3 regions of the Nocardia sp. NPDC050713 genome follow, and region 2 is predicted to be linked to each of the others. Evidence: riboswitches for the same ligand, from Rfam matches in the RefSeq annotation. Region 2 holds a riboswitch; each other region holds the start of a gene.

What was found. A riboswitch is a leader RNA that binds a small molecule or an ion and turns the genes downstream of it on or off. The one in region 2 is predicted to bind cobalamin.
Region 1: it holds a riboswitch for cobalamin, as region 2 does, so the genes downstream of both, cobN (cobaltochelatase subunit CobN) here and AB0H49_RS03320 (CbtB-domain containing protein) in region 2, are expected to answer to the same signal.
Region 3: it holds a riboswitch for cobalamin, as region 2 does, so the genes downstream of both, metE (5-methyltetrahydropteroyltriglutamate--homocysteine S-methyltransferase) here and AB0H49_RS03320 (CbtB-domain containing protein) in region 2, are expected to answer to the same signal.

Annotation. Positions count from the first base shown of each region.
Region 1 covers NZ_JBFAHS010000015.1:24,211-34,127, reverse strand. Annotated here, with positions in the region: gene AB0H49_RS25510 (hypothetical protein) at 638-1,147, opposite strand; gene cobN (cobaltochelatase subunit CobN) at 1,470-5,126, opposite strand; cobalamin riboswitch at 5,156-5,277, opposite strand; gene cobG (precorrin-3B synthase) at 5,500-6,678, shown strand; gene ddaH (dimethylargininase) at 6,761-7,603, opposite strand; gene AB0H49_RS25490 (Lrp/AsnC family transcriptional regulator) at 7,733-8,170, shown strand; gene AB0H49_RS25485 (precorrin-8X methylmutase) at 8,457-9,092, shown strand; gene AB0H49_RS25480 (precorrin-2 C(20)-methyltransferase) at 9,089-9,917, shown strand, end outside.
Region 2 covers NZ_JBFAHS010000001.1:823,502-833,418, forward strand. Annotated here, with positions in the region: gene disA (DNA integrity scanning diadenylate cyclase DisA) at 1-1,085, shown strand, start outside; gene AB0H49_RS03295 (hypothetical protein) at 1,095-1,757, opposite strand; gene AB0H49_RS03300 (carbonic anhydrase) at 1,882-2,505, opposite strand; gene AB0H49_RS03305 (A/G-specific adenine glycosylase) at 2,605-3,531, shown strand; gene AB0H49_RS03310 (alpha/beta hydrolase) at 3,560-4,303, opposite strand; gene mhuD (mycobilin-forming heme oxygenase MhuD) at 4,375-4,692, shown strand; cobalamin riboswitch at 4,748-4,931, shown strand; gene AB0H49_RS03320 (CbtB-domain containing protein) at 5,000-5,194, shown strand; gene AB0H49_RS03325 (CbtA family protein) at 5,185-6,003, shown strand; gene AB0H49_RS03330 (OsmC family peroxiredoxin) at 6,071-6,511, opposite strand; gene AB0H49_RS03335 (SRPBCC domain-containing protein) at 6,602-7,057, opposite strand; gene AB0H49_RS03340 (multidrug efflux SMR transporter) at 7,118-7,438, opposite strand; gene AB0H49_RS03345 (NAD(P)H-dependent oxidoreductase) at 7,663-8,310, opposite strand; gene AB0H49_RS03350 (helix-turn-helix domain-containing protein) at 8,488-9,096, shown strand; gene AB0H49_RS03355 (histidine kinase) at 9,483-9,917, shown strand, end outside.
Region 3 covers NZ_JBFAHS010000011.1:228,502-238,418, forward strand. Annotated here, with positions in the region: gene AB0H49_RS21445 (DUF177 domain-containing protein) at 1-456, opposite strand, end outside; gene AB0H49_RS21450 (DivIVA domain-containing protein) at 606-1,352, opposite strand; gene AB0H49_RS21455 (GtrA family protein) at 1,735-2,247, shown strand; gene coaD (pantetheine-phosphate adenylyltransferase) at 2,320-2,805, opposite strand; gene rsmD (16S rRNA (guanine(966)-N(2))-methyltransferase RsmD) at 2,826-3,383, opposite strand; gene AB0H49_RS21470 (pyruvate carboxylase) at 3,380-6,784, opposite strand; cobalamin riboswitch at 7,033-7,243, shown strand; gene metE (5-methyltetrahydropteroyltriglutamate--homocysteine S-methyltransferase) at 7,397-9,664, shown strand.

The sequences.
Region 1 (9,917 bases), on a different contig from region 2:
GTCGGAGGGCCGCGCGAGGGAGAACTACCCCCGAACAGAACAGTCCCCGGTAGTCTCCATCGAATCCTTGGGTTTCAGTCGTCGCTGATTACCCTGGTCTTCGACTGGCTTGCCGGGGGCCTAGCCGGATCCTGTGCGAGTTACCAGTACTTTCTTTGGACGTCTCCGCCGATTGTGTGGCACTCTTCGGTGTTCCGGTGTACATCTAGTGTCCTCGGTTTTCGCCGCTAGTCAATACCTGGAGACCCCCAATTTCGAGGTATTTCGCCTGCTCACCGCGACGTCGACACCCGGCTGCGGGACCCCCGGCGAACCTGCGGCAGACGGCCCCGCAGCGGACGGCATCCCGTGCGATCACTGCCATCGCACGGCCGGTCGCACCGGTACAAGGCGGGAATGCGCGCGGAGAAACCGGGCCCGGGCCGCCCCTCCCCGGCGACGCGGTCTCCTCACACCATCTTGGACGCTTGGCCGCGGTCCTTTCTCCTGCGCAGCGTGCGAAAGGGCCGCGAGGCGCATTTCGAGAAATTGAAATGCACCGTGTCCGGAATTTATCGTCGCACGAATGCGGCCCGTCCGGTTGTTTCCCGGACGGGCCACGGGTTCGCGAGGAGTGTTCACCCCTCGATTGCTCGCCTCAGGCGTTCGCGCCGATGATCCCGCCGATCACCGCTCCGATGATGCAGCCGGGAATGGCCGGGAGGATGAAGAAGATCGCGCCGATCAATGCGCCGATCACACAGCCGATCGCGATACCCGCGATCGTCGTTCCCGCATCGCCGATGAACCCCAGTTCCGGCTGGGCCGGAGCGCTGACCGGGGTCAGCGTCAATTCCGTTGCGCTCGCGTCGATTACCGGCGCGACGCGCACCAGCTGACCCGTCACGGAGTGCAGTGTGGTCGGCACGCTGCCGATCACCGTGCCGTCGGGCGCGTGCACCAGCACCGCGTCCGGCGCGATCTCGAAGGTCCCGGCGGCCAAGGTGAGCGTCGCCCCCGAGCGATCCGGCGCCACCGAAGCGGTGTACTCGACGCCGCGGTCCACCCCCGCCACCACGCCCCCCGGCGAGCCGTTGGCGGTCGCGGTGGCGATTCCGGTGGTCGCGGCGATGGTCAGCACCGCTGCCGCTATCAACTTTTTGATCATGATGAATTCCCATCATCCGGCCGATCCGAATAGTGTGTGCCCCGAGAATCGGCTTTCAGGACATCGATATGATGCGCCTTCCACACTCTCGATGTCGACAGAATGACGAAACCGAATTACGTTGCAAGATCAGCGAATCGGCCCAGGAATTGGGGGGTTGCCAGCACCGGCCCTTCGACTTTTCGCGGACGAATACGGCGACGGCGGGAAATGAAACGACATGCGCCGCAATAAAAACCGAGGCGTCGTTTTGCGGAGCCATTCCGAACGAATTGGGGGCGGGGCGGACCCGAGTACGACCGGGTCCGCCTGCGCCGCGATACTACTCGAGTTCCCCTTCGGTCTCCAGATACACCTGGCGCAGCCGGTCCAGCGTCTCGGCCTCGGGGGCGGACCACATGCCGCGCTCGGCCGCCTCCAGCAGCCGTTCGGTGATGCCGTGCAGCGCCCACGGGTTGGACTGTTCCATGAACTTGCGGTTCACGTCGTCGAAAACGTAACTCTCGGTGAGCTTCTCGTACATCCAGTCGGCGACCACGTCGGTGGTGGCGTCGTAGCCGAACAGGTAGTCCACGGTGGCGGCCATCTCGAACGCGCCCTTGTAGCCGTGCCTGCGCATCGCCTCCAGCCAGCGCGGGTTCACCACGCGGGCACGGAACACGCGCGAGGTCTCCTCGGAGAGGGTCCTGGTGCGCACCGCGTCGGGTCGGGTGCTGTCGCCGATATAGGCTTCCGGATTCTTGCCGGTGAGCGCGCGCACGGTGGCGACCATGCCGCCGTGGTACTGGAAGTAGTCGTCGGAGTCGGCGATATCGTGCTCGCGGGTGTCGGTGTTCTTGGCCGCCACCGCGATTCGGCGATAGGCCGAGCGCATGTCGTCGGCGGCCGGTGCGCCGTCGAGATCGCGGCCGTAGGCGTAACCGCCCCACGCGGTGTAGACCTGCGCGAGATCATCGTCGGTGCGCCAGCTCTTGGAATCGATGAGCTGGAGCAGACCGGCGCCGTAGGTGCCCGGCTTGGAACCGAAGATGCGGGTGGTGGCGCGGCGGGCGTCGCCGTGTTCGGCCAGATCCGACTCCGCGTGCGCGCGAACGTAATTCGACTCCGCGGGCTCGTCGAGCTCGGCCACCAGCCGGACCGCGTCGTCGAGCAGGGCGAGCACGTGCGGGAAGGCGTCGCGGAAGAACCCGCTGATGCGCACGGTCACGTCGATACGCGGCCTGCCGAGTTCGGCGAGTGGGATCGCTTCGAGAGTCGTAACGCGGCGGCTGGCCTCGTCCCACACCGGCCGCACACCGAGCAGCGCGAAGACCTCCGCGATGTCGTCACCGGAGGTGCGCATGGCCGAGGTGCCCCACACCGAAAGGCCCACCGAGCGCGGGTATTCGCCGTGGTCGGCGCGATAGCGTTCGACCAGCGATTCGGCCATGGCCTGACCGGTCTCCCAGGCCAGCCGCGACGGCACCGCCTTCGGGTCGACCGAGTAGAAGTTGCGGCCGGTCGGCAGCACGTTGATCAGGCCGCGCAGCGGCGAACCGCTCGGGCCCGCCGGGACGAACCCGCCGTTCAGCGCGTGCAGCACCCGCTCGATCTCGACGCCGGTCTCGCGCAGGCGCGGCACCACTTCCGTTGCGGCGAAGCGCAGTACGGCGCGCACCGCACCGGCCGTACCCGGTTCCGCGCCGCCGATGGCCGCCGCGCCCGAGGGCACGAGGGTGTCGGCGAATCGCGCGACCAGTCCGTCGATCGCGTCCACCGACCAGTCGGCGGCCTGTAGCGCGCCGAGCAGCTCGCGCGCGCGACCCTCGATCACGTCGACCCGCTCGCGCGCCTCGTCGCCGGATTCGTTCAGCCCCAGTGCCTCTCGGAGTCCGGGCACCGACACCTCGCCGCCCCACAGCTGCCGCGCGCGCAGCATCGCGAGCACCAGATCGAGTTCGCCGTCGCCCGCGGGCGCCTGGCCGAGCACGTGCAGGCCGTCGCGGATCTGCACGTCCTTGATCTCACAGAGCCAGCCGTCGACGTGCAGCAGCATGTCGTCGAAGGACTCCTCGTCGGGGCGTTCGGTGAGCCCGAGGTCGTGGTCCATCTTGGCCGCGCGCATCAGCGTCCAGATCTGCTGGCGGATGGCGGGCAGCTTGGCCGGGTCGAGCGCGGAGATGTTGGCGTGCTCGTCGAGCAGCTGCTCCAATCGCGAGATGTCGCCGTAGCTTTCGGCGCGCGCCATCGGCGGGATCAGGTGGTCGACCAGGGTGGCGTGCGCGCGCCGCTTGGCCTGGGTGCCCTCGCCGGGATCGTTGACGAGGAACGGGTAGATCAGCGGCAGGTCGCCCAGCGCCGCGTCGGTGCCGCACGAGGCCGACATGCCGAGCGTCTTGCCGGGCAGCCACTCCAGGTTGCCGTGCTTGCCCAGATGCACCATGGCGTCGGCGGCGAAACCGCCCGCCGTCTCCGGCGCGGCCAGCCAGCGGTAGGCGGCCAGGTAGTGGTGACTGGGCGGCAGATCGGGATCGTGGTAGATGGCGACGGGGTTCTCACCGAAGCCGCGCGGCGGCTGCACCATCAGCACCACGTTGCCGAAACGCAGTGCGGCGATGACGATCTCGCCTTTCGGGTCGGCCGATCGGTCGACGTACAGCTCACCCGGCGGCGGACCCCACGCCTCGACGACGGCCTCGCGCAGGTCTTCCGGGAGGGTGTCGAACCAGGCGGTGTAGGTGGCGGCGCCGATGCGGATCGGGTTGCCTTCCAGCTGTTCGGCGGTGAGCCAGTCCGGGTCCTGACCGCCCGCCGCGATGAGCGCGTGGATCAGGGCGTCGCCGTCCCGTTCTTCGAAACCGGGAATCTCCCCCGACTCGCCGAGATCGTAACCGGCGGAACGCAATTCGGTGAGCAGCCGAATGGCGCTCGCGGGCGTGTCCAGACCGACGGCATTGCCGATGCGGGCGTGCTTGGTGGGATACGCGGAGAGCATCACGGCCAGTCGCTTCTCGGCGGGCTGGATGTGGCGCAGCCGGGCGTAGCGCGTCGCGATGCCCGCGACCCGGGCGGCCCGCTCCGGGTCGGGGACGTAGGTGGACAGGCCGTCGGCGTCGAACTCCTTGAACGAGAACGGCACCGTGATGATGCGGCCGTCGAACTCCGGCACGGCCACCTGGGTCGCCACGTCCAACGGCGAGAGGCCGTCGTCGTTGTCCTCCCACTGGGCGCGGCCGCTGGTCAGGCACAGGCCCTGCAGGATCGGCACGTCCAGTTCGGCGAGCGCGCCGACGTCCCATGCCTCGTCGTCGCCGCCCGCGGACGCGGTGGCTGGCTTGGTGCCGCCCGCGGCGAGCACGGTGACGACCAGCGCGTCGGCTTGGCGCAGCGTGTTCAGCAGCTCGGGTTCGGCGGTGCGCAGCGAAGCGCAGTACAGCGGCAGCGGTCGCGCGCCCGCGTCCTCGATCGCCGCGCACAGTGCGTCGACGTAGCCGGTGTTGCCGGCCAGATGCTGGGCGCGGTAGTAAATCACCGCGACGGTCGGAAGGCCCGCGACCGGCGCCGGGTGGCGGGCGACGCGCTCGAGCTCGCCCCAGCTGGGCAGCTGCACCGGCGGCGCGAAGCCGTGGCCGGTGAGCAGGACCGTGTCGGACAGGAAGTTGTGCAGCTGGCGCAGGTTCTCCGGACCGCCCGCGGCCAGGTAGTTGTGCGCGTCGGCCGCGACGCCGCCCGGGACCGTCGAGCATTCCATGAGCTCGGCGTCCGGCGCGATCTCACCGCCGAGCGCGACCATCGGCACACCGCTGTCGCGGAGCGCGGCGAGCCCGTCCTCCCAGGCACGCTTGCCGCCGAGGATGCGGACGACCACGAGATCGGCCCCGTCCAGCAATCCAGGCAGGTCGTCGACCAGCAGGCGGGCGGGGTTGCCGAGCCGGTAGTCCGCGCCGCTGGCGCGCGCGCTGAGCAGATCGGTGTCGGACGTGGACAGCAGCAGGATCACGGGTGACCTTCCTCGGGTGACGCGCCCATCGGGGTGTGGTGCTCGCCGGAGAGGGTCTGGCTGTTCACAGTGGCGCGACCGCACCGGAATTGCACCGGTTTCCTCGACGCCGCCGAGCACGCCGAGCGTACCCGGCATGGCGTGGCCCGCCGCACGCCCGGTTCCGGAGCGGTCGGTGTCGCCGTCTGCTGGCAGCGAGGAAAGAGCGGAGCCGGTCGGTCCGCGAGCCTGCGGGCGTGCGCTCGATGCCGAGGTCGTAGCTACCGCCGAAGCTGCGGGTCGTGCCGTTGGCCGCGTCGTTCTCGGCATCGCGCGCAGGGCGAACTCCCGCCCGTGGGTTCGGGCACGCCCGCGCACGTAGGCTGAAGGAGCTATGACTCGAACCGCCCCCGATTCCTGCCCCGGCGTGCTGCGGCTGCATCAGGCCGCCGACGGACCGCTCGCGCGCATCCGGGTGCCCGGTGGACGGCTCACCTCCGACCAGGTGCTCGCCCTGGCGACCGCGGCGAGCGAGTTCGGCGACGGCGCGATCGAATTGACCTCGCGCGGCAACCTTCAGCTGCGTCAGGTGCGCGACGCGGAGGCGCTGACCGCACATCTGACGGCGGCGGGATTGCTGCCGAGCCGGACGCACGAGCGCGTGCGGAACATCGTGGCCTCGCCGCTGTCCGGGCGGGTCGGCGGGCTCGCGGACGTGCGCGGGCTGGTCGGCGATCTCGACGCTCGGCTGTGCGCGACGCCCCGGCTGGCGGAACTGCCGGGACGGGTGCTGTTCACGCTCGACGACGGCCGCGGCGATGTCAGCGGTCTGGACGGAGACATCGGCGTCCACGCGGTCGGCCCCGACGAGTTCGCGCTGCTGCTGGCGGGAGCCGACACCGGCATCCGCGTCACCAAAGCGGAGGCCGTCGATAGCGTGCTTGCCGCCGCCGAGGGCTTTCTCGAGGTGAGTTCGGGCCAGTGGCGGCTGCACGAGGTCGCGGACGGTCCGGCGAGGATCATCGAGTCGATCGGTCTGACGCCCGGCACGGAGCGCGTGGAAATCACTGCGGCCCAGGATGTTCCGATCGGCTGGCTCGACCAGGACGACGGCTCGGTCGCGCTCGGCGCGGGCGTCCGGCTCGGCGCGCTCGACGCGCGACTCGCCGAATTCGTCGCGGCGATCGAGCGCCCGGTGATCATCACGCCGTGGCGCAGTCTGATCGTCGCGGACCTCGAGGAGTGGGCCGCCGAACAGGTGGTCCGCGTGCTCGCGCCGATGGGCTTGATCTTCGACGCCGCCTCGCCGTGGTTGCACGTCAGCGCGTGCGCCGGACAGCCCGGCTGCGCGAAGTCGCTGACCGACGTACGCGCCGACGTCACCGCGGCAGTCGAATCCGGCCGCGTCCTGGCGGACAGCTCGTCGACCGACAGCGCGGGCGACAACATCCCCGCCGAGGAAGTCACCGTCGCGGGACGTCAGCACTGGTCCGGCTGCGACCGCCGTTGTGGCCGCCCGCGCGGCGAGGTCACCGATGTGGTGGCGACTCCCGACGGCTACCGCGTCGACTGAGCACGCGATAGCGCCCGAACCGACGTCAGGTGGACCGGGCGAGGCCGGTTCGCGCGCGCGGCACTTATCCCGCCGCCCGCCTTCAGTGCAATTCCAGCGTGCAGCACTTGATTCCGCCGCCCGCCTTCAGCAACTCCGAGACGTCCACCGGGACCGGAAGGTAGCCGCGGGCGCGGAGGGCGGCGGCGAGGTCGGTGGCGTGCGGGCTGAGGAAGACGTGATACCCGTCGGACACCCCGTTCAGGCCGAGAACGGCGGCGTCGGCGTCGGTCGCCTCGACCGCGTCCGGGAACAGGCCCGCGAGCACGGTGCGGCTGGTCTCGTCGAAGGCGGGCGGGTAGTAGGCGATGGTGGACTCGTCGAGAACCATCAAGACGGTGTCCAGGTGATAGAACCGCGGGTCCACCAATTCCAGTGAGACGACCGGGATTCCGAAGTGCAGCTCGACCTCGCGGTGGGCCGCCGCGGAACTGCGGAAGCCGGTGCCCGCCAGGAATCGGCCGCCGATCAACGCGAAATCGCCCTCGCCCTCGTTGAGTTCCGCGGCCGCCGCGACGTCCACGCCGCGTCCGGCGAACCAGCGGTGGAAGGCGGGACCCTCGGCGGCGCGTTCGGGGTGGGTGAAGCGCGCGGACATGATCCGGTCGCCGACGGCCAGTCCGCCGTTGGCGGCGAACACCATGTCGGGCAGACCCGGTTCGCCGGGCACCACGTCGACCCGGTGACCATGGCGCTCGAAGGTCGCGCGTAGGTCGTCCCACTGGGCGAGCGCCAGCGCGCGGTTCACCGGCGCGTCCGGATTCATCCACGGATTGATCGAATACCGGACGTCGAAATGGTCGGGGCGACACATCACGAACCGGCGCGGCACGGGTCGGCGTGCGGGGGCGGGCTCGGTGGTCTGGAGGGTAGCTACTGAGGTCATCGTGGCTCCCGGAGTGAGGAATACGGCTGCCACGAAGGTAAAGGGCCTAGCATTGCGTCCGGAACGCCGAATCGTTGCGCAAATCGACGGTAGAACGGCGAATCATTGCGTCACGGAGGAAGGGCTGTGATGGACGATACCGACCGCAAGATTCTCGGCCACCTGCTGCGCTCGGCGCGCGCCTCGTTCCAGGAGATCGGCTCCGCGGTGGGGCTTTCCGCGCCCGCGGTCAAACGCCGGGTGGACCGCATGGTCGCCAGCGGTCAGATCACCGGCTTCACGGCGCTGGTGAACCCGGCCGCGCTGGGCTGGACCACCGAGGCCTACGTCGAGGTGTACTACCGCGACAACATCACCCCGGCCGAACTGCGCCGAAGCCTGGAGCCGATCCCGCAGGTGGTCGGTGTGTGGACGATCGCGGGCGAGGCCGACGCGCTGGTGCACGTCATGGCCACCGACATGGCCGAGATCGAGTCGACGGTGGAGCGAATCAGGGAGAACGCGCGCGTCGGGCGCACCCGCAGCGCGATCGTCATGTCCCGCATCCTCGAACGACCACGCACCTGACCCGCGACCCGCACGCCCGCTCCACCGTTCGGCGCATACCTGCGCGTCCATTCCGGCCATCGGCAGGTCATTCGCCTGCCCCGTCCGCCCACCCCGAGTTGGGCGCGCCTCCGTCCCCGTTTCGGACATTCCGGGACCTCGGGGCGGACTCCCCCGCCGATCTGGCCGACCCGCGGCATACCTGCCTCACGGTTCGACACGTCCCTGCGTGGCCATACCTCCGCCCTCGCTCCGACATCCCGGGGCTGTGGGCGGACTCCCCCGGCCGCGTCCTAGGGTGGACGCCATGTCCGACGTGCGCACCAGCTACCTCACCGACGGGGCCGAGATCTATCGGCAGTCGTTCGCGACGATCCGAGCCGAGGCGGACCTGAGCGCCTTCCCGCCGGACGTGGCGCGGGTGGTCGTGCGCATGATCCACGGCTGCGGACAGGTGGATCTGACCGAGGACATCGCCTTCTCCCCCGGTGTCGTCGCGGCGGCGAGGGCGGCGTTGCACGCGGGCGCGCCGATCCTCTGCGACGCGCAGATGGTCGCCTCCGGCGTCACGCGCAAGCGACTGCCCGCCGACAACGAGGTGATCTGCACCCTCGCCGACCCGCGGGTGCCGGAACTGGCCGCGGCACTGGGCAATACGCGTTCGGCGGCGGCGCTGGAGCTGTGGCGTGACCGGCTGGACGGCGCGGTCGTCGCCATCGGCAACGCGCCGACCGCGCTGTTCCACCTGCTGGACATGCTGGACGCGGGCGCCCCGCGCCCGGCCGCGATCCTCGGCATCCCCGTCGGTTTCGTCGGCGCCGCCGAGTCCAAGGACGCGCTGGCGGCCTACGGCGGCGTCGAATACCTGACGGTGCGCGGCAGGCGCGGCGGCAGCGCCATCACCGCGTCGGCACTGAACGCGATTGCGAGCGAAGCGGAATGACCACACCGGGCAAACTCTGGGGTATCGGACTCGGGCCGGGCGATCCCGAACTGGTGACCGTCAAGGCGGCGCGAATCATCGCGGCGGCCGATGTGATCGCCTTCCACAGCGCGCGGCACGGGCGCAGCATCTCGCGCGGCATCGCCGCGCCCTACATGCGGCCGGGCCAACTGGAGGAGCACCTCGTCTACCCGGTGACGACGGAGACCACCGACCACCCCGGCGGCTATCAGGGCGCGATCGACGAGTTCTACGAACAGGCCGCCGAACGACTGGCCGCGCACCTGGCGGCGGGTCGCTCCGTCGCCCTGCTCGCCGCCGGTGATCCGCTGTTCTACAGCTCCTACATGCACATGCACCGCCGTTTGGCGGATCGCTTCGAGGCCGAGATCGTTCCGGGCATCACCTCGGTGAGCGCGGCGTCGGCGGCGCTCGGCACCCCGCTGGTGGAGGGCGAGCAGGTATTGACGGTGCTGCCCGGCACCATGCCGACCGAGGAACTCACCCGCCGCCTTCGCGATACCGATGCCGCCGCCATCATGAAGCTCGGCCGCACGTATCCCGGTGTGCGGCAGGCACTCTCGGACGCGGGACGACTCGACGACGCCTACTACGTGGAGCGGGCAAGCACCGACCGCGAGCGAGTGCGCACCGCCGCCGAGGTGAACGACGCCGACGTGCCCTACTTCTCGATCACGCTGGTGCCGGGTCCGCGACCGACGACGCCGCTGCCGAGAAGTTCCGCCGCGAGCACCGAAGCACGCTCCGCCGTCGAAGTGAGCCAAGCGACGGCCGCCTCGACCGGCGTATCGACCTCGGCGAGCG
Region 2 (9,917 bases):
ACGGCGCGGTGGTGCTCTCCACCGACGGCGCCCGCATTCTGCGCGCCAACGTGCACCTGGTGCCCGATCCGAACCTGCCCAGCGCGGAATCCGGCACCAGGCACCGCGCCGCCGAACGGACCGCCGCCCAGACCGGCTACCCGGTGATCGCGGTGAGCAAGTCGATGCGCACGATGACGCTGTACATCGATGAGGTCCGCCACCTGGTCGAGCCGTCGGCCACCATCCTGGCCAGGGCGAACCAGGCGCTGGGCACGTTGGAACGCTACAAGGCGCGGCTGGATCAGGTGTGCGAGCAGCTGTCGGAGAGCGAGCTCGAGGACGTCGTCACCCTGCGTGACGCTTTATCGGCGGCCCAGCGCCTGGAGCTGGTGCGGCGTCTGGCCAAGGAGATCGAGCAGAGCGTGCTGGAGCTCGGCGCCGACGGTCGCCAGCTCGCCCTGCAACTGGAGGACCTGGTCGGCGACAGCGCCTGGCTGCGCGAGTTGCTCGTCCGCGACTACCTCGCCTGCGAGCCGGCGGGGGCAGAGGCAGGTGTGCCTGATCATGGTGTGGTTCTCCGCACGGGTACCAGGCAACGGGAGAACACGGCCTGCTCGTGCGCCGACCGCCGACATGTGAATGGGTCAGAGGCGGCGGGGGCGGGTGTACCTGATCATGGTGTGGTTCTCCGCACGGGTACCAGGCAACGGGAGAACACGGCCTGCTCGTGTGCCGACCGCCGACATGTGAATGGGTCAGAGGTCGAGCGCGCTATGGCGGGGCTGGACCTGGTCACCGATGCCGAACTGCTCGACCTCACCAATCTGGCCGCGCCGCTCGGTTATCCGGGCACCATCGAGGCGCTGGACCTGCCGATGCGCCCGCGCGGCTACCGGGTGCTCACCCGGATACCCCGGCTGCGCTTCACCCACATCGAATCGCTGGTCGACTCGTTCGGCTCGCTACAAGGACTGCTGGTCGCGACAACGAGCGAGCTACAGGCCGTCGACGGGATCGGCGTGCCGACGGCGCGGCAGATCCGCGACGGGCTGACCCGCCTCGCCGAAGCGGGCGCGGACAACCCGTTCGAACGGGATCGATGAAGCCGCGGCTCAGGCGATGTTGAACGGCTCGGCCGCGCTGCGCACCGAACCGAGTTGCGCGACAACCGAATACGCGCCGGGCGGGACCGGGACGCGCTCGCCCGCGCAATTCGGCTGAGATGTCGAGCCGGACCAGGTGACCTGGAAAGCGGCCTGCTCACCGCGATTCAGATTGCGCACGTCGGGCTGACCGTCCGGATAGCAATCGGTGCTCGACCACAGCTTGCGGGTGCCGTCGAGGGTGTAGACCGAGATCTGCTGCAATCCGGAGCCGACGTCGCGGGCGCAGGTCACCGAGGAGATGTTGGTGATCACGATGCCGAACACCGGCTGCTCGCCCGCCTTGTAGGTGGGTTGCTCGACGGTCACCTTCACCGCCAGCGACTGATCGGGGCACTGCCCGGACGCCACCGGAGCCGGACTTGCCGCCGGGGTCACCGAAGGTTTGGGCGCGTCCGCGCTGGCGGATGACTTCAGCGTGTCGCCCGACTTCTTCACCGACGAGGTCGAACTCGACGCGGCCACCTTGGCGTCACCGGGCGAGCCGCCACCGCGCACGACCATCACCACGAGCCAAATCACCAGCGCGAGCGCCAAGACCAGGATTCCGATGGCGAAAACGCGACGACGCCAGTAGATCTCCGGAGGCAGCGGTCCAGTCGGTTCCAGCACGATTCAAACTTACGGGCAGCACCGGGCGCGGTGTCTCAGGACCTCGGCGTGTCGAACTGGACGACGCCATGGTGCCGGGTGCATCGCACCCGGCACGCTGGGGAAACTCCGCTCCTAGAACGGGTCAGGCGACCTCGCCGATGTTGCCGATGGCACTGTGCAGTTTCATCTGGCCCTCGGCCAGCTTGTAGGTGACGCACGCGATGGCGAGTTCGCCCGCCTTCACCCGCTCGGCGATGATCGACGAACGCTCCATGAGCAGTTTGCTGGTCTCGACCACGTGCCTGGCCTCGAGCTCGTCCACGTCGGACAGGCCCTCCCTGCGGCCGATCAGGATGGACGGCGACACCTTCTCCACCACGCTGCGGATGAATCCGCCGGGCACCTCGCCGCCGTCGAGCGCGTCGACGGTGGCCTTCACCGCGCCGCAGCTGTCGTGTCCGAGCACCACGATCAGCGGCACGTTCAGCACGTGCACGCCGTACTCGATCGAACCGAGCACCGAGCTGTCCACCACGTGGCCCGCGGTGCGCACGACGAACATGTCGCCGAGACCCTGATCGAAGATCAACTCCGCGGCCACGCGCGAGTCGCCGCAGCCGAAGAGGATGGCCGAAGGATGCTGACCGCCGACGAGCTTCGCCCGGTCGGCGGCGCCCTGATTAGGATGCATGAGGGTGCCGTTGACGAAACGCTCGTTGCCTTGGCGGAGAGATTTCCACGCGCTGATCGGGTTGGAATCAGACATACCGACCATTGTGCACAAGGCATTCGCTACCAGCGAGTCAGGTTCGTTACGTGTCGGCAAATATCGACTGGCCGCCGGGTGGCGGGGACGGTGAGGGTAATGCGTAGCGGGACAGGTCGGATCACACCGGCCCTGCCACAGATCGGTGATCGCGGCATCGACGCCGATGTGTTGCTGGACTGGTACGCCGAGACCGCCCGCGACCTGCCGTGGCGGCACCCCGGCGTGACCGCGTGGCAGATCCTGATGAGCGAGATCATGCTCCAGCAGACCCCTGTCGTTCGGGTGCAGCCTGTCTGGCTGGAGTGGGTGGCGCGCTGGCCGGTGCCCTCGGCGATGGCCGCGTCCTCCCAGGCCGAGGTGCTGCGCGCGTGGGGCAAACTCGGCTATCCGCGGCGCGCGCTGCGGCTGCACGAGTGCGCGCGGGTGCTCGCCGAGGAGCACGGCGACGAGGTTCCCACCGACGTGGACGTGCTGCTCGGCCTGCCCGGCATCGGCGCTTACACCGCGCGTGCGGTCGCCTGCTTCGCCTACGGCCAACGCGTGCCGGTGGTGGACACCAACGTGCGCCGGGTCGTCGCGCGCGCCGTGCACGGTCGCGCCGAAGCGGGCAATCCGGCCGCGCGCGACCTCGCCGAGACCGAGGCGCTACTGCCCGCGAAGATCGACCGCGCGGCGCGGTTTTCCGCCGCGCTGATGGAGCTCGGCGCGACGGTCTGCACCGCGCGCACGCCCGACTGCGCGCACTGCCCGCTGCCCGCCTGCGCCTGGGTGACCGCGGGTCGTCCGGTGTCCGAGGTGGTGCGCCGCACCCAGAAGTACGAGGGCACCGACCGCCAGGCCCGCGGCCGCCTGCTCGACGTGCTGCGCGCCGCGACCGGGCCGGTGGAGCGGGTGCGCCTGGACCTGGCCTGGACCCGCGATCCCGGCCAGCGCGATCGGGCGCTGGACTCGCTGCTGGTCGACGGGCTGATCGAGCAGACGGCGGACGGATTGTTCGCCCTCGCGGGTGAGGGCGATCGCTGACAGCCGGATGAAGGGGGCCTTCGGTCGGTCAGGCGAGGACCCGGTGCAGAAATCGTTCCACTTCGGCGCGATAGCGCTCGGGCTGATCGTCGTGCACCAGATGTCCCGCGTCCGGGATCAGCACGTACTCCGCATTCGCGTTGGTCTCGGCCATTTCCCGCATCTGCCCGGCCGGGGTGATGGTGTGCTCGCCCTCGATGAGCAGCACCGGGACGCGCACCGCCCGCCACTGCTCCCAGAAATGGCGGGTGCCCCACTCCTCGGAGATGTCGCGGAAGGTCGCGACCGAGCCGTGCAGCCGATAGCCGTCCGGGCCGTGCTCGAAGGAGTTCAGGAAGTAGCGACCCGCGACGGGGCCGAAGTACTCGAGCACCGAGTCGGCGTCGGGGAACGGCTGCGGCCACGACTCGATCATGGCCGCCCAGTCCGCGGCGGTGCGTCCGGTGAAGTCGGGGGCGATGTCCTCCACCACCAGCGCGCGCACCCGCTCCGGATACTGCGCGGCGAAGACCCAGCCGTGCAGCGCCCCCATGGAATGGCCGATCACGACCATCGGCTCGGTGAGGTGCGCGGTGGCCTCGGCGAGATCGGCGACGAAGGCCTCGGTGGTCAACTCCGGCGGGGCCGGGCGGCCGTGGCCCGCGGCGTCGTAGGTGTAGACGTGCCCGTGCGCCCGCAGCCAGTCCAGCTGGTCGCCCCAGGTGCGCGCGCTGCCCATCAAACCGTGCAGCAGCAGGATCGGCACGCCTGCTCCGCCTTCGTCGTACCACATCGGGACGATTGTGCCCCCGGGCTCGTCCGGGCGCGCGCCCGCCCGCGCGCGGGCGACGTATTGTCGAGTTCATGGCTGTCGTGAAGATCAACGCGATCGAGGTCCCCGAGGGCGCAGGGCCCGAGCTGGAGAAGCGGTTCGCGCACCGCGCGCACGCGGTGGAGAACTCGCCCGGCTTCCTCGGCTTCCAGCTGCTGCGTCCGGTCGCGGGCGAGAACCGCTACTTCGTGGTGACCCAATGGGATTCCGAGGAATCCTTCGCCGCTTGGCGGGACGGTCCCGCCCGTGCCGCGCACGCCGGCAGCGGGGACAAGAAGCCGGTCTCGACCGGGGCGTCGCTGCTCGAATTCGAGGTCGTGCTCGACGTCGCGGCCAAGCCCGCGTCCTAGCATCCGGCGGGTAACGACTCGCCCACACCGTGGTCAACAGGTGTCGACCGTGTTGACGACGGGCGCGCCGTGGTGTCACAGTTCGAGGTGACCAAGCGAGGGTGATGCGGTAATTCCGGTGTGATTCCGGAGCGGTCGCGCCACTGTGTTCCAAGCATCGAGTCCGATCTCCGCCGAGCAGGCGGGGGCCAGGCGAGGTGCCGGAAAGCCAGACACCGGCACCCTCCGCACCACCCATCTCACGGGACGCGACAACGCCCTGCCGGGACCGAGAATCCGGTCGGGACGTATCCCTAGGAGGACTCGAATGGCCATCGCGCATTCACCGAGCCAGGCGACCGATTCCCTGGCGACCGTGCTCGTCACGGTAGGTGTCGTTCTTCTCGCACTGCTCACGCTGTACCTGGTCGGCTTCGATCAGGGCGCCATCTCGCGCAGCGGGATGTTCATGCACGAGCTCATGCATGACGGACGTCATCTGCTGGGTGTTCCGTGCCACTGAACCCACCGACGACGACTCCGGTCCCCCTGGCCGGAACCTTGAAAACCCTGCTGCTGCGCGGCCTGCTCGCCGGTTTGATCGCCGGTCTGCTGGCCGCCACGGTGGGCTATTTCGTCGGCGAACCGAAGGTCGACGCGGCGATCGCCATCGAAGAGGCGAACGCGGCCACCGAAGAGTCGCACCACACGCCGGAGGAACCCGCCACGGGTCATTCCCACGGCGACGAGGAAGAGCCGCTGGTCAGCAGGCCCGGACAGAAGTTCGGGCAGTTCCTGGCTCTCGGCCTCAGCGGTCTCGCCTTCGGCGCGATCTTCGCCTCGGTCGCGCATTTCGCGCGGCGCCACACCGCACTGTCCGGTCCCAAGCTGGCGATCGGGCTCGGTGTCGCAGGGTGGGCCGCGATAGTCGCGGTGCCGTTCTTCAAGTACCCGGCGAACCCACCAGCGGTGGGTGATCCGGAGACCATCAACGATCGCACCCTGCTCTGGGTGGCCTCGGTGCTGCTCGGCCTCGCGGCCGTCGGCGCGGGGGTGTACGTGTACAAACTGCTGCGCGGGCAGCTGGACACCGTCCGGCTGATCGCGGGCGTCGCGGTGTTCGTGCTGATCACCACGCTGGGCTACGTCCTGCTGCCTGGCGTCGACGAGGTGTCCGCCGACTTCCCGCCGAGCCTGCTGTGGCAGTTCCGTGTCGCGTCGCTCGCCGTCTCCGCCACGCTGTGGGCGGCGCTCGGTCTCGGCTTCGCGGCGCTCACCGAGTTCGCGGGGCGTAACACCCAGGCGCGGAGCGAGGTCGCTACCGCGGGGTGACTCGCGTTCGAAAGATCAGGGGCAGTGTCGGTCTCATGACCGGCACTGCCCCTTTTCGGTCGAGCGGTCAGGCCAGCGCGGCGTCCAGGCTGATGATGTCGACACCGGCCAGCGCCTTGGAGACCGGGCAGCCGGCCTTGGCGGCCTCGGCGGCGGCGAGGAAGCCGTCGGCGTCCATGCCGGACACCCGGCCGCGGACGGTCAGTGCGACCGCAGTGATGCGGAAGCCGCCCGCCGGGTCCGGGCCGAGGGTGACGTCGGCGGTGACGTCCAGGCTTTCGGGTGTGGCGCCCGCGTTGCCGATCTGCGCCGAGAGCGCCATGGCGTAGCAGGAGGAGTGCGCGGCCGCGATCAGTTCCTCGGGGCTGGTGGTGCCGTCGGCTTCCTCCGCGGAACGCTTGGGGAACGACACGTCGTACTTGCCGACGCCCGAACTGGTCAGCTCGACCTGGCCGGAGCCGTCCTGCAGACCTCCGGTCCAAGCGGTGCGCGCGGTACGTGTTGGCATCATTGTCCTTTCACGAAGTGAGCCGAACTCGTGCAGGCTAGAACCTACCCGCACAGCCGAACCGTGCGCACCGCTTCCGCGGGCGAGCCGTCAGCTCGCCGCGCCGAGCTTCCCGTCGAGTTGCTCGAGTATCCGGGGCCACGCCGCACGGTGCCGGTCTCTGGCCGCCTCGCTCGCGAACCCCGAGTGCCGCAGGCGAAGCCGGATGCCGCGCGGCTGCTTGACGAACTGCACGCTCACCACCGTCTCGGCGCCCTCGGTGCCGCTCTCGCCGGTGACCCAGGTGAGCTCGACGAGGCGCTCCGGCTCCAGCCGCAGGAACCGGCCGTAGTGCGGGTTGCGCTTGCCCTCGAACTCGGTCTCGAAGAAGAACGGCTCGTTCACCGCGGGCTTCATCCGCACCGAATCCGGGGCGGCTAACCAGATGTCGAACCCCTGTGTCCATGCGGCGTAGAGCAAGCTGGGCGGTGCTTTCATCACCCGCTCCACGGTGAGGTCGTAGGGCCGTGCGGACAGATCCGGGAGACGAACTGACTGGTCGACCATCACCGGACCATACCCGCGCGCCCGAAGCCCCCACAGCATTTGCCCCGACGTGATCGGCTGTCACTCGGGATTGGTCACCCGGGCGAGCACGATGCCGCCGAGGATCAGCGCGAGCGCGAGCAACCGCCCCGCGCTGAACGGATCCCGGTGCACCACGATCCCGAGGGCGATCGCGCCCACCGCGCCGATGCCGGTGAAGACGGCGTAGGCGGTGCCGACGGGCAGCGTCTGCATGGCTCTGGACAGCAGGTATACCGCGAGGCTGCCCAGCACGAAGCACACGAGGGTGGGCAGCGGGCGGGTGAAGTTCTCGGTCGGTTTGATGCTCTGTGACCAGACGATCTCGACGAGGCCCGCGAGACCTAGTACGAGCCAGTTCATTTCGGTGCTCCGCTCATTCAGGGCTCCACTCGTTCAGGGGCTCCGCTCATTCAGGAGCGCGAGTCGTTCAGGGGCGAGAGTCGTTTGCGTGCGCGTTCGTTGGGTGCTCGAGCCGTTCACGTGCCCTAGGCCCTGTCTCGAAGTTCCATCCGGCGCCTCAGCCCGGACTTCGAGACAGGGCCTAGTCGTTCGCGCTCGAGTCGTTCGGGCGCGTCCGTTCTCGTTCAGTACTGCGCCGCGAGGGAGCGGGCGGTTTCGATGGCCTTGGCGTAGGAGTCGTCGTGTTCGGCTCGGCGATCGGCGAGCGCCGGATCCTGGCGGGAGTTGGCCAGTTCGGCGTGCACGAAAACCGTGTCGGTTACGGCGAAGTGGCCCGCGAAGAAGTCGCGCAGGTAGCGCTCCTGGTAGTCGAAGGCCGCCTTCGGCGCGCCGGGCGAATAGCTGCCGCCGCGCGCGGAGGTGACGACGAAACGGCGGTGCCCCAACGACATTCGGGGAAAGGTGATCTGGTCCAGCCAGGCCTTCAGCACGGCCGGAATCGAGTAGTTGTACATCGGGGTGCCGATCAGGATCACGTCGGCGGCGAGCACTTCGTCCAACAGGGGGCGCAGGACGGCCAGCGCCGCGGTCTGGGCCGGAGTCGTCGCCAGGCCGTCGAGGTCAGCCGGGTCGAAGGCGCCGCGCGCGAGGACCGCGTCGCACAGCTCGGTCCACGGCTCGTCCACGAAGGGCACGGGCCGCGCCGCAAGGTCTCGGTACAGGTACTCGCCGTTCGGATTCCCGGCGCGCCAGGCGGCGGCGAACTCCGCGCTCAGTTCCCGGCTGATGGAGCGGCGCCGGGCGCTCGCGTCGAGGTGCAACAAGGTGCTCATGCCTGCGCCTCGCCAATGCTCGGCTCCAGCACGCGCACCGCGCGCTGGCAAGTGATTCGCTCACTGCTTTCGCTCATGATTCAACCCTTCAACTAAGCGGACATATTGTCCGGTTCGACGTTAACAGCAAATCGGACACTCTGTCCACTTATCCCGAACTCCGCTAGAGTCGCTGTCATGGATGCCCGCTCGGATCTGCTCACCGGCGCACCGCTCGATCGACCGCCGAGCGAACGCGCGGACGCGGCACGCAACCGCGCCAAGGTCCTCGCGGCCGCGGCGGAACTCTTCGCCGAGCGGGATCCACGCGCGGTGACCATGGACGACATCGCCAAGGCAGCGGGCGTCGGCCGCGGCACGCTGTACCGCCGCTACCCGGACACGAATTCGATCGCCGTCGCGCTCCTCGACGAGCACGAACGCGCCATCCAAGAGCGCCTGCTGCACGGCGAACCACCCCTCGGCCCAGGCGCGTCCCCGGCAGACCGGCTGGCCGCCTTCTACGAGGCGATGGTCGAACTCCTCGACAGCCACGCGCACCTGGCACTCGGCGCGGAGACCGGCGGCGCCCGCTTCACGACCGGGGCATACGGGTTCTGGTACGCCCACGTCCGAGCGTTGCTGGTGGCGGCGGACATCCGTGACCCGGACGCGCTGGTCGATTCCCTGCTCGCACCGTTGGCCGCGGAGGTCTACACCGCACAACGCGAACGCGGGCTCAGCCCATCGACCATCACCCGAGGACTGGATCGGATCGCCCACGCCCTGCTCGGCAAACCCCGATAGGCACCCGCCCTATCACCGTTCCACACGCCGTTCACACGCCTGACGAAGCAGACCAGGCCGAGGTCCCATGCGAGCGCCGGACCGCGAGCGGCGCCCACCAACAAGCTCGCGAGCGTCCAGATGCCGAGAATGACTGTGCCGGTGATGCATCCGTCGAAGACGCAGGCCGGGCTCGGCAACGGCGTTGGGTCAGCCGCCGAATACCTGCGCTTACGAAGGTCGATCGACGGTCGGCCTCGTGGGGCACTGCCGGGCGCAATCCGCCCAAAGTCCGCGCATGGCCGGAGCGAAGGCGAAGGTACGCACCAGAGACACAGCCGGACGCAGTCCGCCCGAAAACCGCGCATGGCCGGAGCGAAGGCGGAGGTACGCCTTAGGCTGCAAGGGTGAGTGCGCCAGGCATAGCGAATCGTGGCTCGGTCGTATGGGACTGGGGCCTCGCGTTGATCGTCGCGGTAGTCCAGGTGGCCGGGGGTCGCGGCGCCGATATGCACCAGACCGGCACGCAGTCACTGGATGTGCTCGGTTATCTGCTGCTGCTCGCGGGGCCGGTCGCGCTGGCTTTCCGGCGCGTTCAGCCGCTGCCGGTGCTGGTGATCGCGCTCGCCGCGTGCGGCATCTACCTGGCGCTCGACTACGGGTACGGCCCCATCTTCCTCTCGCTGGTGATCGCCTTCCTCACCGCGGGGACGATCGGATCTCGCTGGTGGACATACCCGCTCGTGCCGATCGGCTACCTGCTCTTCGTGTGGCCGCTGCCCGCGTTGCTCGGTGAATCGGTGAACGGCTGGCAGATCGTCGCGCTGATGGCGTGGTCGGCC
Region 3 (9,917 bases), on a different contig from region 2:
CAGCGGCTGCAGCGGCAGCTCGAGGCCGATGGCGTCGACGATCACCGGTTCCAGGTCGATGAGGTCGTCGTCCATCCGGTAGACCTCGTCGTCCTCGGTGGTCTGCTCGGTGGTGCTGTCGGGGTAGGCGAACAGCTCCGTGACCTGAAGGCGGACCTCGTCGGTGAACGGCTCGAGGCAGCGCGAGCACTCCCCCGCCGTCGGCGCCGTCACCGTCCCGGTGACCAGCACACCTTCGGACACCGCCTGCAGCTGCAGGTCGAGCTCGACCTCCGACCCCTCCGGGATGTAGATCAGGTCCAACCCGATCCGCGCGGCGGTGGTGACCGTGCGCTGCTGCTCCCGCATGGTGCCGGGGCGGCGCCCCAGGCTGCGGGTGTCCAGCACGAAACCCGCGTCCACCTTGCGGTGCGAGGCCGCACGGTGACGCGACGCGGAACCGGAACCGGCGGGCATCACGAACTCACTCACGATCGAAGGGAAATGGGCAACCACTCAACAATACGCGAGGGGTCGGCCGAACCTCAAAACGCCGACGGCCCTGGGGCGTCGGTTCCGCGGGCCATCCGCGGTGGCGTCGGCGCGGCGACGGGCCGCGGCCGGGGTCAGCGGCGGAATTCCGCCGCGTAGTCGGGCACGCCCGCACCGCTGCGCAGCTGCTGCCGTCCGCGACCGACGACGCGCAAGGTGCCGTTGAGCGTCTCCTCGAACTGCGCGAGCGTCGAGTCCACGTAGTGGTCGCACTCGTCGCGCATCCGGTCGACCTCCTCGTGCGCGCTGTCGATGAGCCGCGCCGATTCGGCGTGCGCGGCCCGCACCACCTCGGTCTGGGTCACCAGGCGTTCCTGTTCGGCGAGGCCCTCGGCCACCGAGCGCTCGTAGGACGCCTTGCCCGCCTCGATCATGCGCTCCGACTCGGTGCGCGCCCGGCCCGTCACCGCCTCGTACTCGGCATTGCCGTCGGCCACGATGCGCTCGGCCTCGGCCTGCGCGGTGGCGACCAGGTGATCGGCGTGCGCGCTCGCCTCGGCGACCATGCGGTCGGCGTGCGCCTTGGCGTCGGCGAGAATGCGATCGGCCTCCTCACGGGACGCGCCGATGGTCTGCTCGGCCTGTTCGTTGGCGGTGGTCACGGTGAACTCGGCGGCCGCGCGGGCGTCCGAGACGATCTTGTCGCGGTGGTCGAGCACGTCCTGGGCGTCGTCGAGTTCGCCGGGCAGCGCGTCGCGCACGTCGTCGAGCAGTTCGAGCACGTCACCGCGGGGCACGATGCAGCTGCGGGTCGGCGGGATCCCGCGCGCCTCTTCGACGATGGCCACCAGCTCGTCGAGTGCCTCGAATACGCGATACATGCTCACTACCCCGCTCTCCTGCTGACTCAGGCGAAACTCTCCGCCGACGCCCAGTGTGCCCCTCATCACGGCGGATGCCGAGTCCTCTTTCGGTGTGTCGTGACAGTGTCTCGCACACCACAAAATCAAGTGGAGGAAGACCCTCCACTTCGTGCTACATTTTTTCAGAAGAGGGTCGCGACAAGATCTTCTTAAGCAGACCGCAGGCCCGACGCCGGACTGTGGGAGCACAGGAGGCCAACGGAACGGACTCCTACCCGAGATGTTGACCAGTTTCAGTTGTTCAGCACATACTGAACATAAGGAACAGAGGCAGTCGGGAAGGAAGGCGGCGACCGCCGCGGTTGTCCATACCGAAGGCTCAGGTTGGATCGGAAGAACAATGACGGTTCTGGAAGTACCGCACTCGGCAGGAGTGCCGATCGGCATCTACTCGCCGTGGGCCTTCCCGTACCCCACGGTGCGCACGGTGTCGGCCGCCCGGTTCGGGCAGCTGCTGCAGTACCTGCGTGGTGATCGCGCCTTCGCCCAGCTCGTGCGTTTCGCGCTCGTCGGCGGTTCCAGCAATGTCGCCTACGTCCTGCTCTTCTTCGCCATGCACGGCGTCGGCCCGATCATGGCCAACATCGCCGGATCGGTCGTCAGCACGATCATCGCCAACGAGCTGCACCGCCAGCTCACCTTCCACGCCGCGGGCCGGGTCGGCTGGTTCACCGCGCAGTGGGAGGGCGGCGGACTCGCTCTCGTCGGCCTCGGCATCACCACCGCGGCGCTGGCGGGGCTGGAGATCTGGGCACCCGGCCTCGGCGACACCGCTCAGGCGGCGGCCGTCCTCGCCATCACCGCCGCAGTCGGCGGCATGCGCTTCCTCGCGCTGCGCGGCCTGGTCTTCTGACTTCGGGCCCCGAACGACATCCGCCCCGGTTCCGAAGGATTCGGAACCGGGGCGGCTTCTTTGTCCGTGGGCTCAGCCGCGCCGTTCGGCGAGGCGGTCGAGCAGGCGCTTGTGCACCGATGGCGGGAGCATGTCGCTGACGTCGCCGCCGTAGGTCGCCACCTCCTTGACCAGCGAGCTGGACAGGAAGCTGAAGGTCGGGTTGGTGGCGATGAAGAAGGTGTCGACGCCGGAGAGCTTCTTGTTCATCTGGGCCATCTGCAGCTCGTAGCCGAAGTCGGTGGCGTCGCGCAGGCCCTTGACGATGGCGGTGATGCCCTGCTCCTTGGCGAAGTCCACGGTCAGGCCCTGCCAGGAGGCGACCCGCAGGTTCGGCAGGTGCGCCGTCGCCTCGCGCAGCATCTCCATCCGCTCCTCGACGGTGAACATGCCCTGCTTCTTCGGGTTCACCATGACGGTCACCACGACCTCGTCGAATTGCGCCGCGGCGCGGGCGAATACGTCGAGATGCCCGTTGGTGACCGGATCGAACGACCCGGGACACAGTGCTCCAGCCATGAGGCGACGCTACCACCCGGTCACGGCCGGTAGTCGGCCAGTTCCAGACGGGTTTCGCCGTAGCGGCGCGGCTTGGCCGGGACGAAGGCTGCGGGCCAAGCGATTTCGGGGGAACGACTGGACCGCTCCACGACGATCAGCGCGTCGGGGTGCAGCCAGCCACCGTCGGCCAACGCGGTCAGGTCGGCGGTCACCGCCGCCGTGTCCACGTCGTAGGGCGGGTCGGAGAGCACCAGATCGAACCGGCCCGCGCCGCCTTGGGCGAGCACCGCGGCGACCGACCCGACGCGCAGTTCCGCGCCGGGCAGGCCCAAGTCGGCGATATTGCCGCGCACCACGGCCGCAGCCTTGCGATCCGACTCGACCAGCAGCGCGTAGGACGCGCCGCGGGACAGCGCCTCCAACCCGAGCGCGCCGGATCCCGCGTACAGGTCGAGCACCCGGACGCCGTCCAGATCCATCCTGGCGTCGAGCGCGCTGAACAGCGCCTCGCGCACCCGGTCGGAGGTCGGCCGGGTGCCCGCGGGCGGCACCCGAAGGCGCCGCCCGCCCGCCGCACCGGCGACGATCCGGGTCATTCCGCGGTGGACTCGCGCACGGCGAGTTCGACCAGCAGGTCACCGCCCTCGACCTGCTGCACCTTGCCGATCGCGACACGGGCGACGGTGCCCGCGCGCGGCGCGGTGATGGCGGCCTCCATCTTCATGGCCTCGATGGTGCCGATGGTGTCGCCGGTCTCGACGGTGTCGCCCTCGGCGACCGCCAGGGTGACGACACCGGCGAACGGCGCGGCGAGATGGCCGGGGTTGGTCTTGTCCGCCTTCTCCGCGACCGGGATCTCCGTGGCGATGGACCGGTCCCGCACCGCGATCGGCCGCAGCTGGCCGTTGAGGATGCACATCACCGTGCGCATACCGCGCTCGTCGGGCTCGGAGATGGCCTCCAGACCGATCAGCAGGGTGACGCCCTTCTCCAGCTGCACGCGGTGTTCCTCGCCGCGGCGCAAACCGTAGAAGAACTGGTTGGCGCTCAGACCCGAAGTGTCACCGTACTTTTCGCGATGGGTGAGGAATTCCGCCGTCGGGCCGGGGAACAGCAGCCGGTTCAGCGTCGCGCGCCGCTCCAGCGAATCGCCTTCCAGCCCGGCCTGATCCGTCGCCGAAAGCGGGGTCTCCGGCTTGGCCGCGCCGCGTCCGGCCAGCGCCTTGCTGCGGAACGGTTCGGGCCAGCCGCCCGCCGGGGTGCCGAGTTCGCCGCGCAGGAAGCCGATCACCGAGTCGGGGATGTCGTAGCGGCCGGGATCGGCGGCGAAGTCCTCGATGTCGACGCCGGTGCCGACCAGCGCGAGCGCGAGGTCGCCGACGACCTTCGACGACGGCGTCACCTTCACCAGGCGGCCGAGCAGCCGGTCGGCCGCCGCGTACTTGGCCTCGACCTCCTCGAAGCGATCGCCGAGGCCGAGCGCGATGGCCTGCTGGCGCAGGTTCGACAGCTGACCACCGGGGATCTCGTGGGTGTAGACGCGTCCGGTCGGCGCGGGCAGCCCGGATTCGAAGGGCGCGTACACCTTTCGCAGCGCCTCCCAGTACGGCTCCAGATCGCAGACGTTCTGCAGATCGAGTCCGGTGTCGTGCTCGCTGTTGGCCGCGGCCGCGACGATCGCCGAGAGCGCGGGCTGGCTGGTGGTGCCCGCCATCGCGGCGCTCGCGCCGTCCACCGCGTCGGCGCCCGCCTGCCAGGCCGCCAGGTAGGTGGCCAGCTGACCGCCGGGGGTGTCGTGGGTGTGCACGTGCACGGGCAGGTCGAAGTTGCTGCGCAGCGCGGTGACCAGGGTCGCGGCCGCCGGGGCGCGCAACAGACCCGCCATGTCCTTGATCGCGAGCACGTGCGCGCCCGCGTCCACGATCTGCTCGGCCAGCTTGAGGTAGTAGTCGAGCGTGTAGAGCGTCTCGTTCGGGTTCGACAGGTCGCCGGTGTAGCTCATCGCGACTTCGGCGATGGCGGTACCGGTTTCGCGCACCGCGTCGATGGCCGGACGCATCTGGTCGACGTTGTTGAGCGCGTCGAAGATACGGAAGATATCGATGCCGGTGGCCGTCGCCTCGGAGACGAAGGACCTGGTCACCTGCTCCGGGTACGGGGTGTAGCCGACGGTGTTGCGTCCGCGCAGCAGCATCTGCAAGCAGATGTTCGGAATCGCCTCACGCAGCGCGGCGAGCCGCTCCCAGGGGTCCTCGTAGAGGAAGCGCAGCGCCACGTCGTAGGTCGCGCCGCCCCAGCATTCGACCGAGAGCAGCTCGGGGGTCATCCGCGCGACGTGCCCGGCGACCTGCAACAGGCCGTTGGACCGCACGCGAGTGGCCAGCAGCGACTGGTGCGCGTCACGGAAGGTGGTGTCGGTGACGCCGACCGCCTTCTGCTCGCGCAGCGCCTGCGCGAAACCCTCCGGGCCCAGGCGCAGCAGCCGCTGGCGCGAACCGTCCGGCGGCGGCACGCTCAGGTCGATGGCGGGCAGCTTGTCGTGCGGATACACCGTGGTCGGGCGGTCACCGTGCGGCTTGTTGACGGTGACGTCGGCCAGGTACTCGAGGATCTTGGTACCGCGGTCGGCGGACTGGCGCAGCGTCAGCAGCTGCGGACGCTCATCGATGAACGAGGTGGTGACCCGGCCCGCCTTGAAGTCGGGGTCGTCTAGCACCGCCTGCAGGAACGGGATGTTCGTGGTGACGCCGCGGATGCGGAACTCGGCCAGCGCGCGCCGCGCACGGGCCGCCGCCGCGGGCAGGTCCCGGCCGCGGCAGGTCAGCTTCACCAGCATGGAGTCGAAGTAGGCGCCGATCTCCGCGCCGAGGTTCGCGCCGCCGTCCAGGCGGATGCCCGCGCCGCCGGGGGTGCGGTAGGCGGTGATGCGACCGGTGTCGGGACGGAAGCCGTTGGCCGGGTCCTCGGTGGTGATGCGGCACTGCAGCGCCGCGCCGCGAATGGCGACGGAGTCCTGGCTCAGGCCGAGGTCGGCGAGGGTCTCGCCCGCCGCGATGCGCAGCTGCGACTGCACGAGGTCGACGTCGGTGATCTCCTCGGTCACCGTGTGCTCGACCTGGATGCGCGGGTTCATCTCGATGAAGACGTGGTTGCCGCGCTCGTCGAGCAGGAACTCCACGGTGCCCGCGCAGCTGTAGCCGATCTGGCGGGCGAAGGCCACCGCGTCGGCGCAGATGCGTTCGCGCAGTTCGGGATCCAGGTTCGGTGCGGGCGCGAGCTCGATCACCTTCTGGTGGCGGCGCTGCACCGAACAGTCCCGCTCGAACAGGTGCATGACGTTGCCGTGCTGGTCGGCCAGGATCTGCACCTCGATGTGGCGCGGGTTCACCACCGCCTGCTCGAGGAACACCGTCGGGTCGCCGAACGCGGACTCGGCCTCACGCGAGGCCGCTTCGATGGATTCGCGCAGCTGCTCCGGCGCGGCGACCCGGCGCATGCCGCGCCCACCGCCGCCCGCGACCGCCTTGACGAAGATCGGGTATTCGAGTTCGTTTGCGGCGGTGAGCAATTCGTCCACGTCCGCCGACGGCGCGCTGGACTTCAGCACCGGAAGGCCCGCCGCCCTGGCGGCCTCGATGGCGCGTGCCTTGTTGCCCGCCAGCTCCAGCACCTCGGCCGAGGGGCCGATGAAGGTGATGCCCTCGCGCGCACAGGCCGCCGCCAGGTCCGGATTCTCGGAGAGGAATCCGTAACCCGGGTAGATGGCGTCGGCGCCCGCGGTCTTGGCCGCGTCGATGATCGCCTCGATGGAGAGGTAAGCCCGGACCGGGTGGCCCTGCTCCCCGATCTGATAGGACTCCGCGGCCTTCAACCGATGGACCGAGTTGCGATCCTCGTGCGGAAAGACGGCGACCGTCCCGATGCCGAGTTCGTAGGCCGCGCGGAAGGCGCGGATAGCGATCTCGCCGCGATTGGCAACCAAGACTTTCGAGAACATTGCCCCAAGGTACCCGGCTCTCGGTACAGCACCGACAGGGAAGTCCCCTTCGCAGCAATCTTCACAACCAGACCTAGCAGGCTTGCGAAGTTGCGTTCATCAGGGCGTCACATCTCACCACCTGCCCAGCGGGTCTGTGCGGGGCTTGCCGGGGGCGCGCACGGAATATCCCGTCGTCCGTTTATGCTGGACAACGCAGCTGGTTCTCCAGTGCGCCCGACGAGATGGAGCCCCGACGTCGAGCGCCGGAGTCGAAGTCCGCTCCCGGTTTGCCGGGCGGCGGGCGAGAGGGAACCCGGTGGGAATCCGGGACTGTCCCGCAGCGGTATGCAGGAACGAACACCGTCATCACGCACTGGGTGCAGACCTGGGAAGCGACGGTCAGTAGGTCGGCGGGAGGAAATTCTCCCCAGCCGGTGCCCGCGAGTCCGAAGACCTGCCAGCCGTGCCGGATACGCCGTATCCGGCGGCCACCGCCTCGTGGATTGGGCGCGCGGACCATCAGCGCCGACTTTTTGGGCTCCGTGTCTCTTCGGTTGCCCAACGACGTCCGCTGGTCGCCGCGTGCTCGCATGGCGATGGCTCACGTCCTGAAAAGCACTGGAGCACACCGTGACTGTTTCCGAACACACACCATTCACCGCGACGGTTCTCGGGCTACCGCGCGTGGGGCCGCGACGCGAGCTCAAGCGCGCCACCGAGTCGTACTGGGCCGGGCGCATCGACGCCGAGCAGCTGCACACCGTTGCCCGCGACCTGCGCCGCGCCCAGCTGACCGAGCTGCAGGCGGCCGGACTGGACTCGATCCCGGTCGGCACCTTCTCCTACTACGACCAGGTGCTCGACACCGCCGTGCTGCTCGGCGCGCTGCCCGAGCGGGTGGCCGGGATCGCCGATCCGCTGGACCGGTACTTCGCCGCCGCCCGCGGCACCGACTCCGTGGAACCGCTGGAGATGACCAAGTGGTTCGACACCAACTATCACTACCTGGTTCCCGAGATCGGCTCGGAGACGACCTTCGCGCTGCACCCGGAGAAGCTGCTCGCCGAACTCGCCGAGGCGATCGAGCTCGGCGTGCCCGCGCGTCCGGTGGTGGTCGGGCCGGTCACCTTCCTGAAGCTGGCCAAGGCCACCGGCGGCGCGGCGCTCGACCGGCTCGGCGAGCTGGTGCCGCTCTACCGCGAACTGCTGCGGCAGCTGGCCGCCGCGGGTGCGGCGTGGGTGCAGATCGATGAGCCGGTGCTGGTCACCGACCTCACCGAGGACGAGATCGAGCTGGTCCGGCGCACCTACACCGAGCTGACCGAGGCGAGCGAGCGGCCCGCGATCCTGGTCGCCACCTACTTCGGCACGCCGGGCGACGCGCTTCCGGCTTTGGCGGGCACCGCCGTCGAAGGCATCGCACTGGACTTCACCTCGGCGCTGGAGCTGTCCGCGGTGGCCTCGCTGCCGTCGCTGGCGAACAAGCTGCTGGTGGCGGGCGTGGTCGACGGGCGCAACGTGTGGCGCACCGACCTGGATCGCGCGCTGACCACCCTCGGGACGCTGCTCGGCAGCGCGTCGTCGGTGGCGGTGTCGAGCTCCTGCTCGCTGCTGCACGTGCCGTACTCGCTGGCGCCCGAGACCGGGCTGGACGACCGACTGCGCTCCTGGCTCGCCTTCGGCGCCGAGAAGGTAGCCGAAGTACGGCTGCTGGCAACGGCTTTGGCGCAGGGCACCGGGGCCATCGCCGACGAGCTCGCCGCCGCGCGCGCCGCGGCGGAGTCGCGAACCACCGACCCGCGGCTCTCCGACGCGCAAGTTCGGGCCCGCCTCGACTCGCTCGGGCCAGACGCCACCAAGCGCGCGCCCGCCGACGAACGCCGCGCGCTGCAGGCGCAGCGACTGGGTCTGCCCGCGCTGCCCACCACCACGATCGGCTCCTACCCGCAGACCCCGGAGATCCGGCTGGCCAGGGCGGCGCTGCGCAAGGGCGATATCGACCAGGCCGAGTACGTGCGGCGGATGCGTTCCGAGATCGCCGATGTCGTTGCGCTGCAAGAAAAGCTGGACATCGACGTGCTCGTGCACGGCGAGCCCGAGCGCAACGACATGGTGCAGTACTTCGCCGAGCAGCTCGACGGCTTCGCGGCCACCGAGAACGGCTGGGTGCAGTCCTACGGCACCCGCTGCGTGCGGCCGCCGATCCTGTTCGGCGACGTCACCCGGCGCGCGCCGATGACCGTCGACTGGATCACTTACGCCCAGTCGCTGACCGACAAGCCGGTCAAGGGCATGCTGACCGGCCCGGTCACCATCCTCGCCTGGTCGTTCGTGCGCGACGACCAGCCGCTGGCCGACTCGGCGCGCCAGGTGGCGCTGGCCATCCGGGACGAGACGGTGGATCTGCAGGCCGCGGGCATCCGCATCATCCAGGTCGACGAACCCGCGCTGCGCGAGCTGCTCCCGCTGCGCGCCGCCGACCAGCCCGCGTACCTGGACTGGTCGGTCGGCTCGTTCCGCCTGGCGACCTCCGGCGTCTCCGACGCCACCCAGATCCACACCCACCTGTGCTACTCGGAGTTCGGTGAGGTCATCGACGCGATCGCGGGCCTGGACGCCGACGTGACCTCCATCGAGGCGGCCCGCTCCCGCATGGAGGTGCTCGACGACCTCAACGCCGCGGGCTTCGACCTCGGCGTCGGCCCGGGTGTCTACGACATCCACTCCCCGCGCGTCCCCAGCGTCGAGGAGATCACCGCCTCGCTCCGCGCCGCCCTGAAAGCCGTTCCCGCCGAACGGCTCTGGGTCAACCCGGACTGCGGTCTGAAGACCCGCGGCCCGGTCGAGGTGGAAGCCTCGCTGCGCAACATGGTCGCGGCGGCCAAGGCCGTGCGCTAGAACTCCGGCCGGGCCGCGCTCCCCGCGCGGCCCGGCCGCTGTGCTCTCGACCTTCGCCTGTCCACCTCCGGCGGAAGTGTTCTCAGTAGCTCTCCGCCAGAAGCGATCTCAGCCGTCCTCCGGCGGACGCCTTTGCCGCCGCCTTCGCGACGCATATCCCTCGCACGCCTCCCCCGCCTGCCGCACCGGACGACTCCGCGCTTTCGGACTCACCCCCTGCCGCCACGACGGCACACACCTCGAACGCTCCATG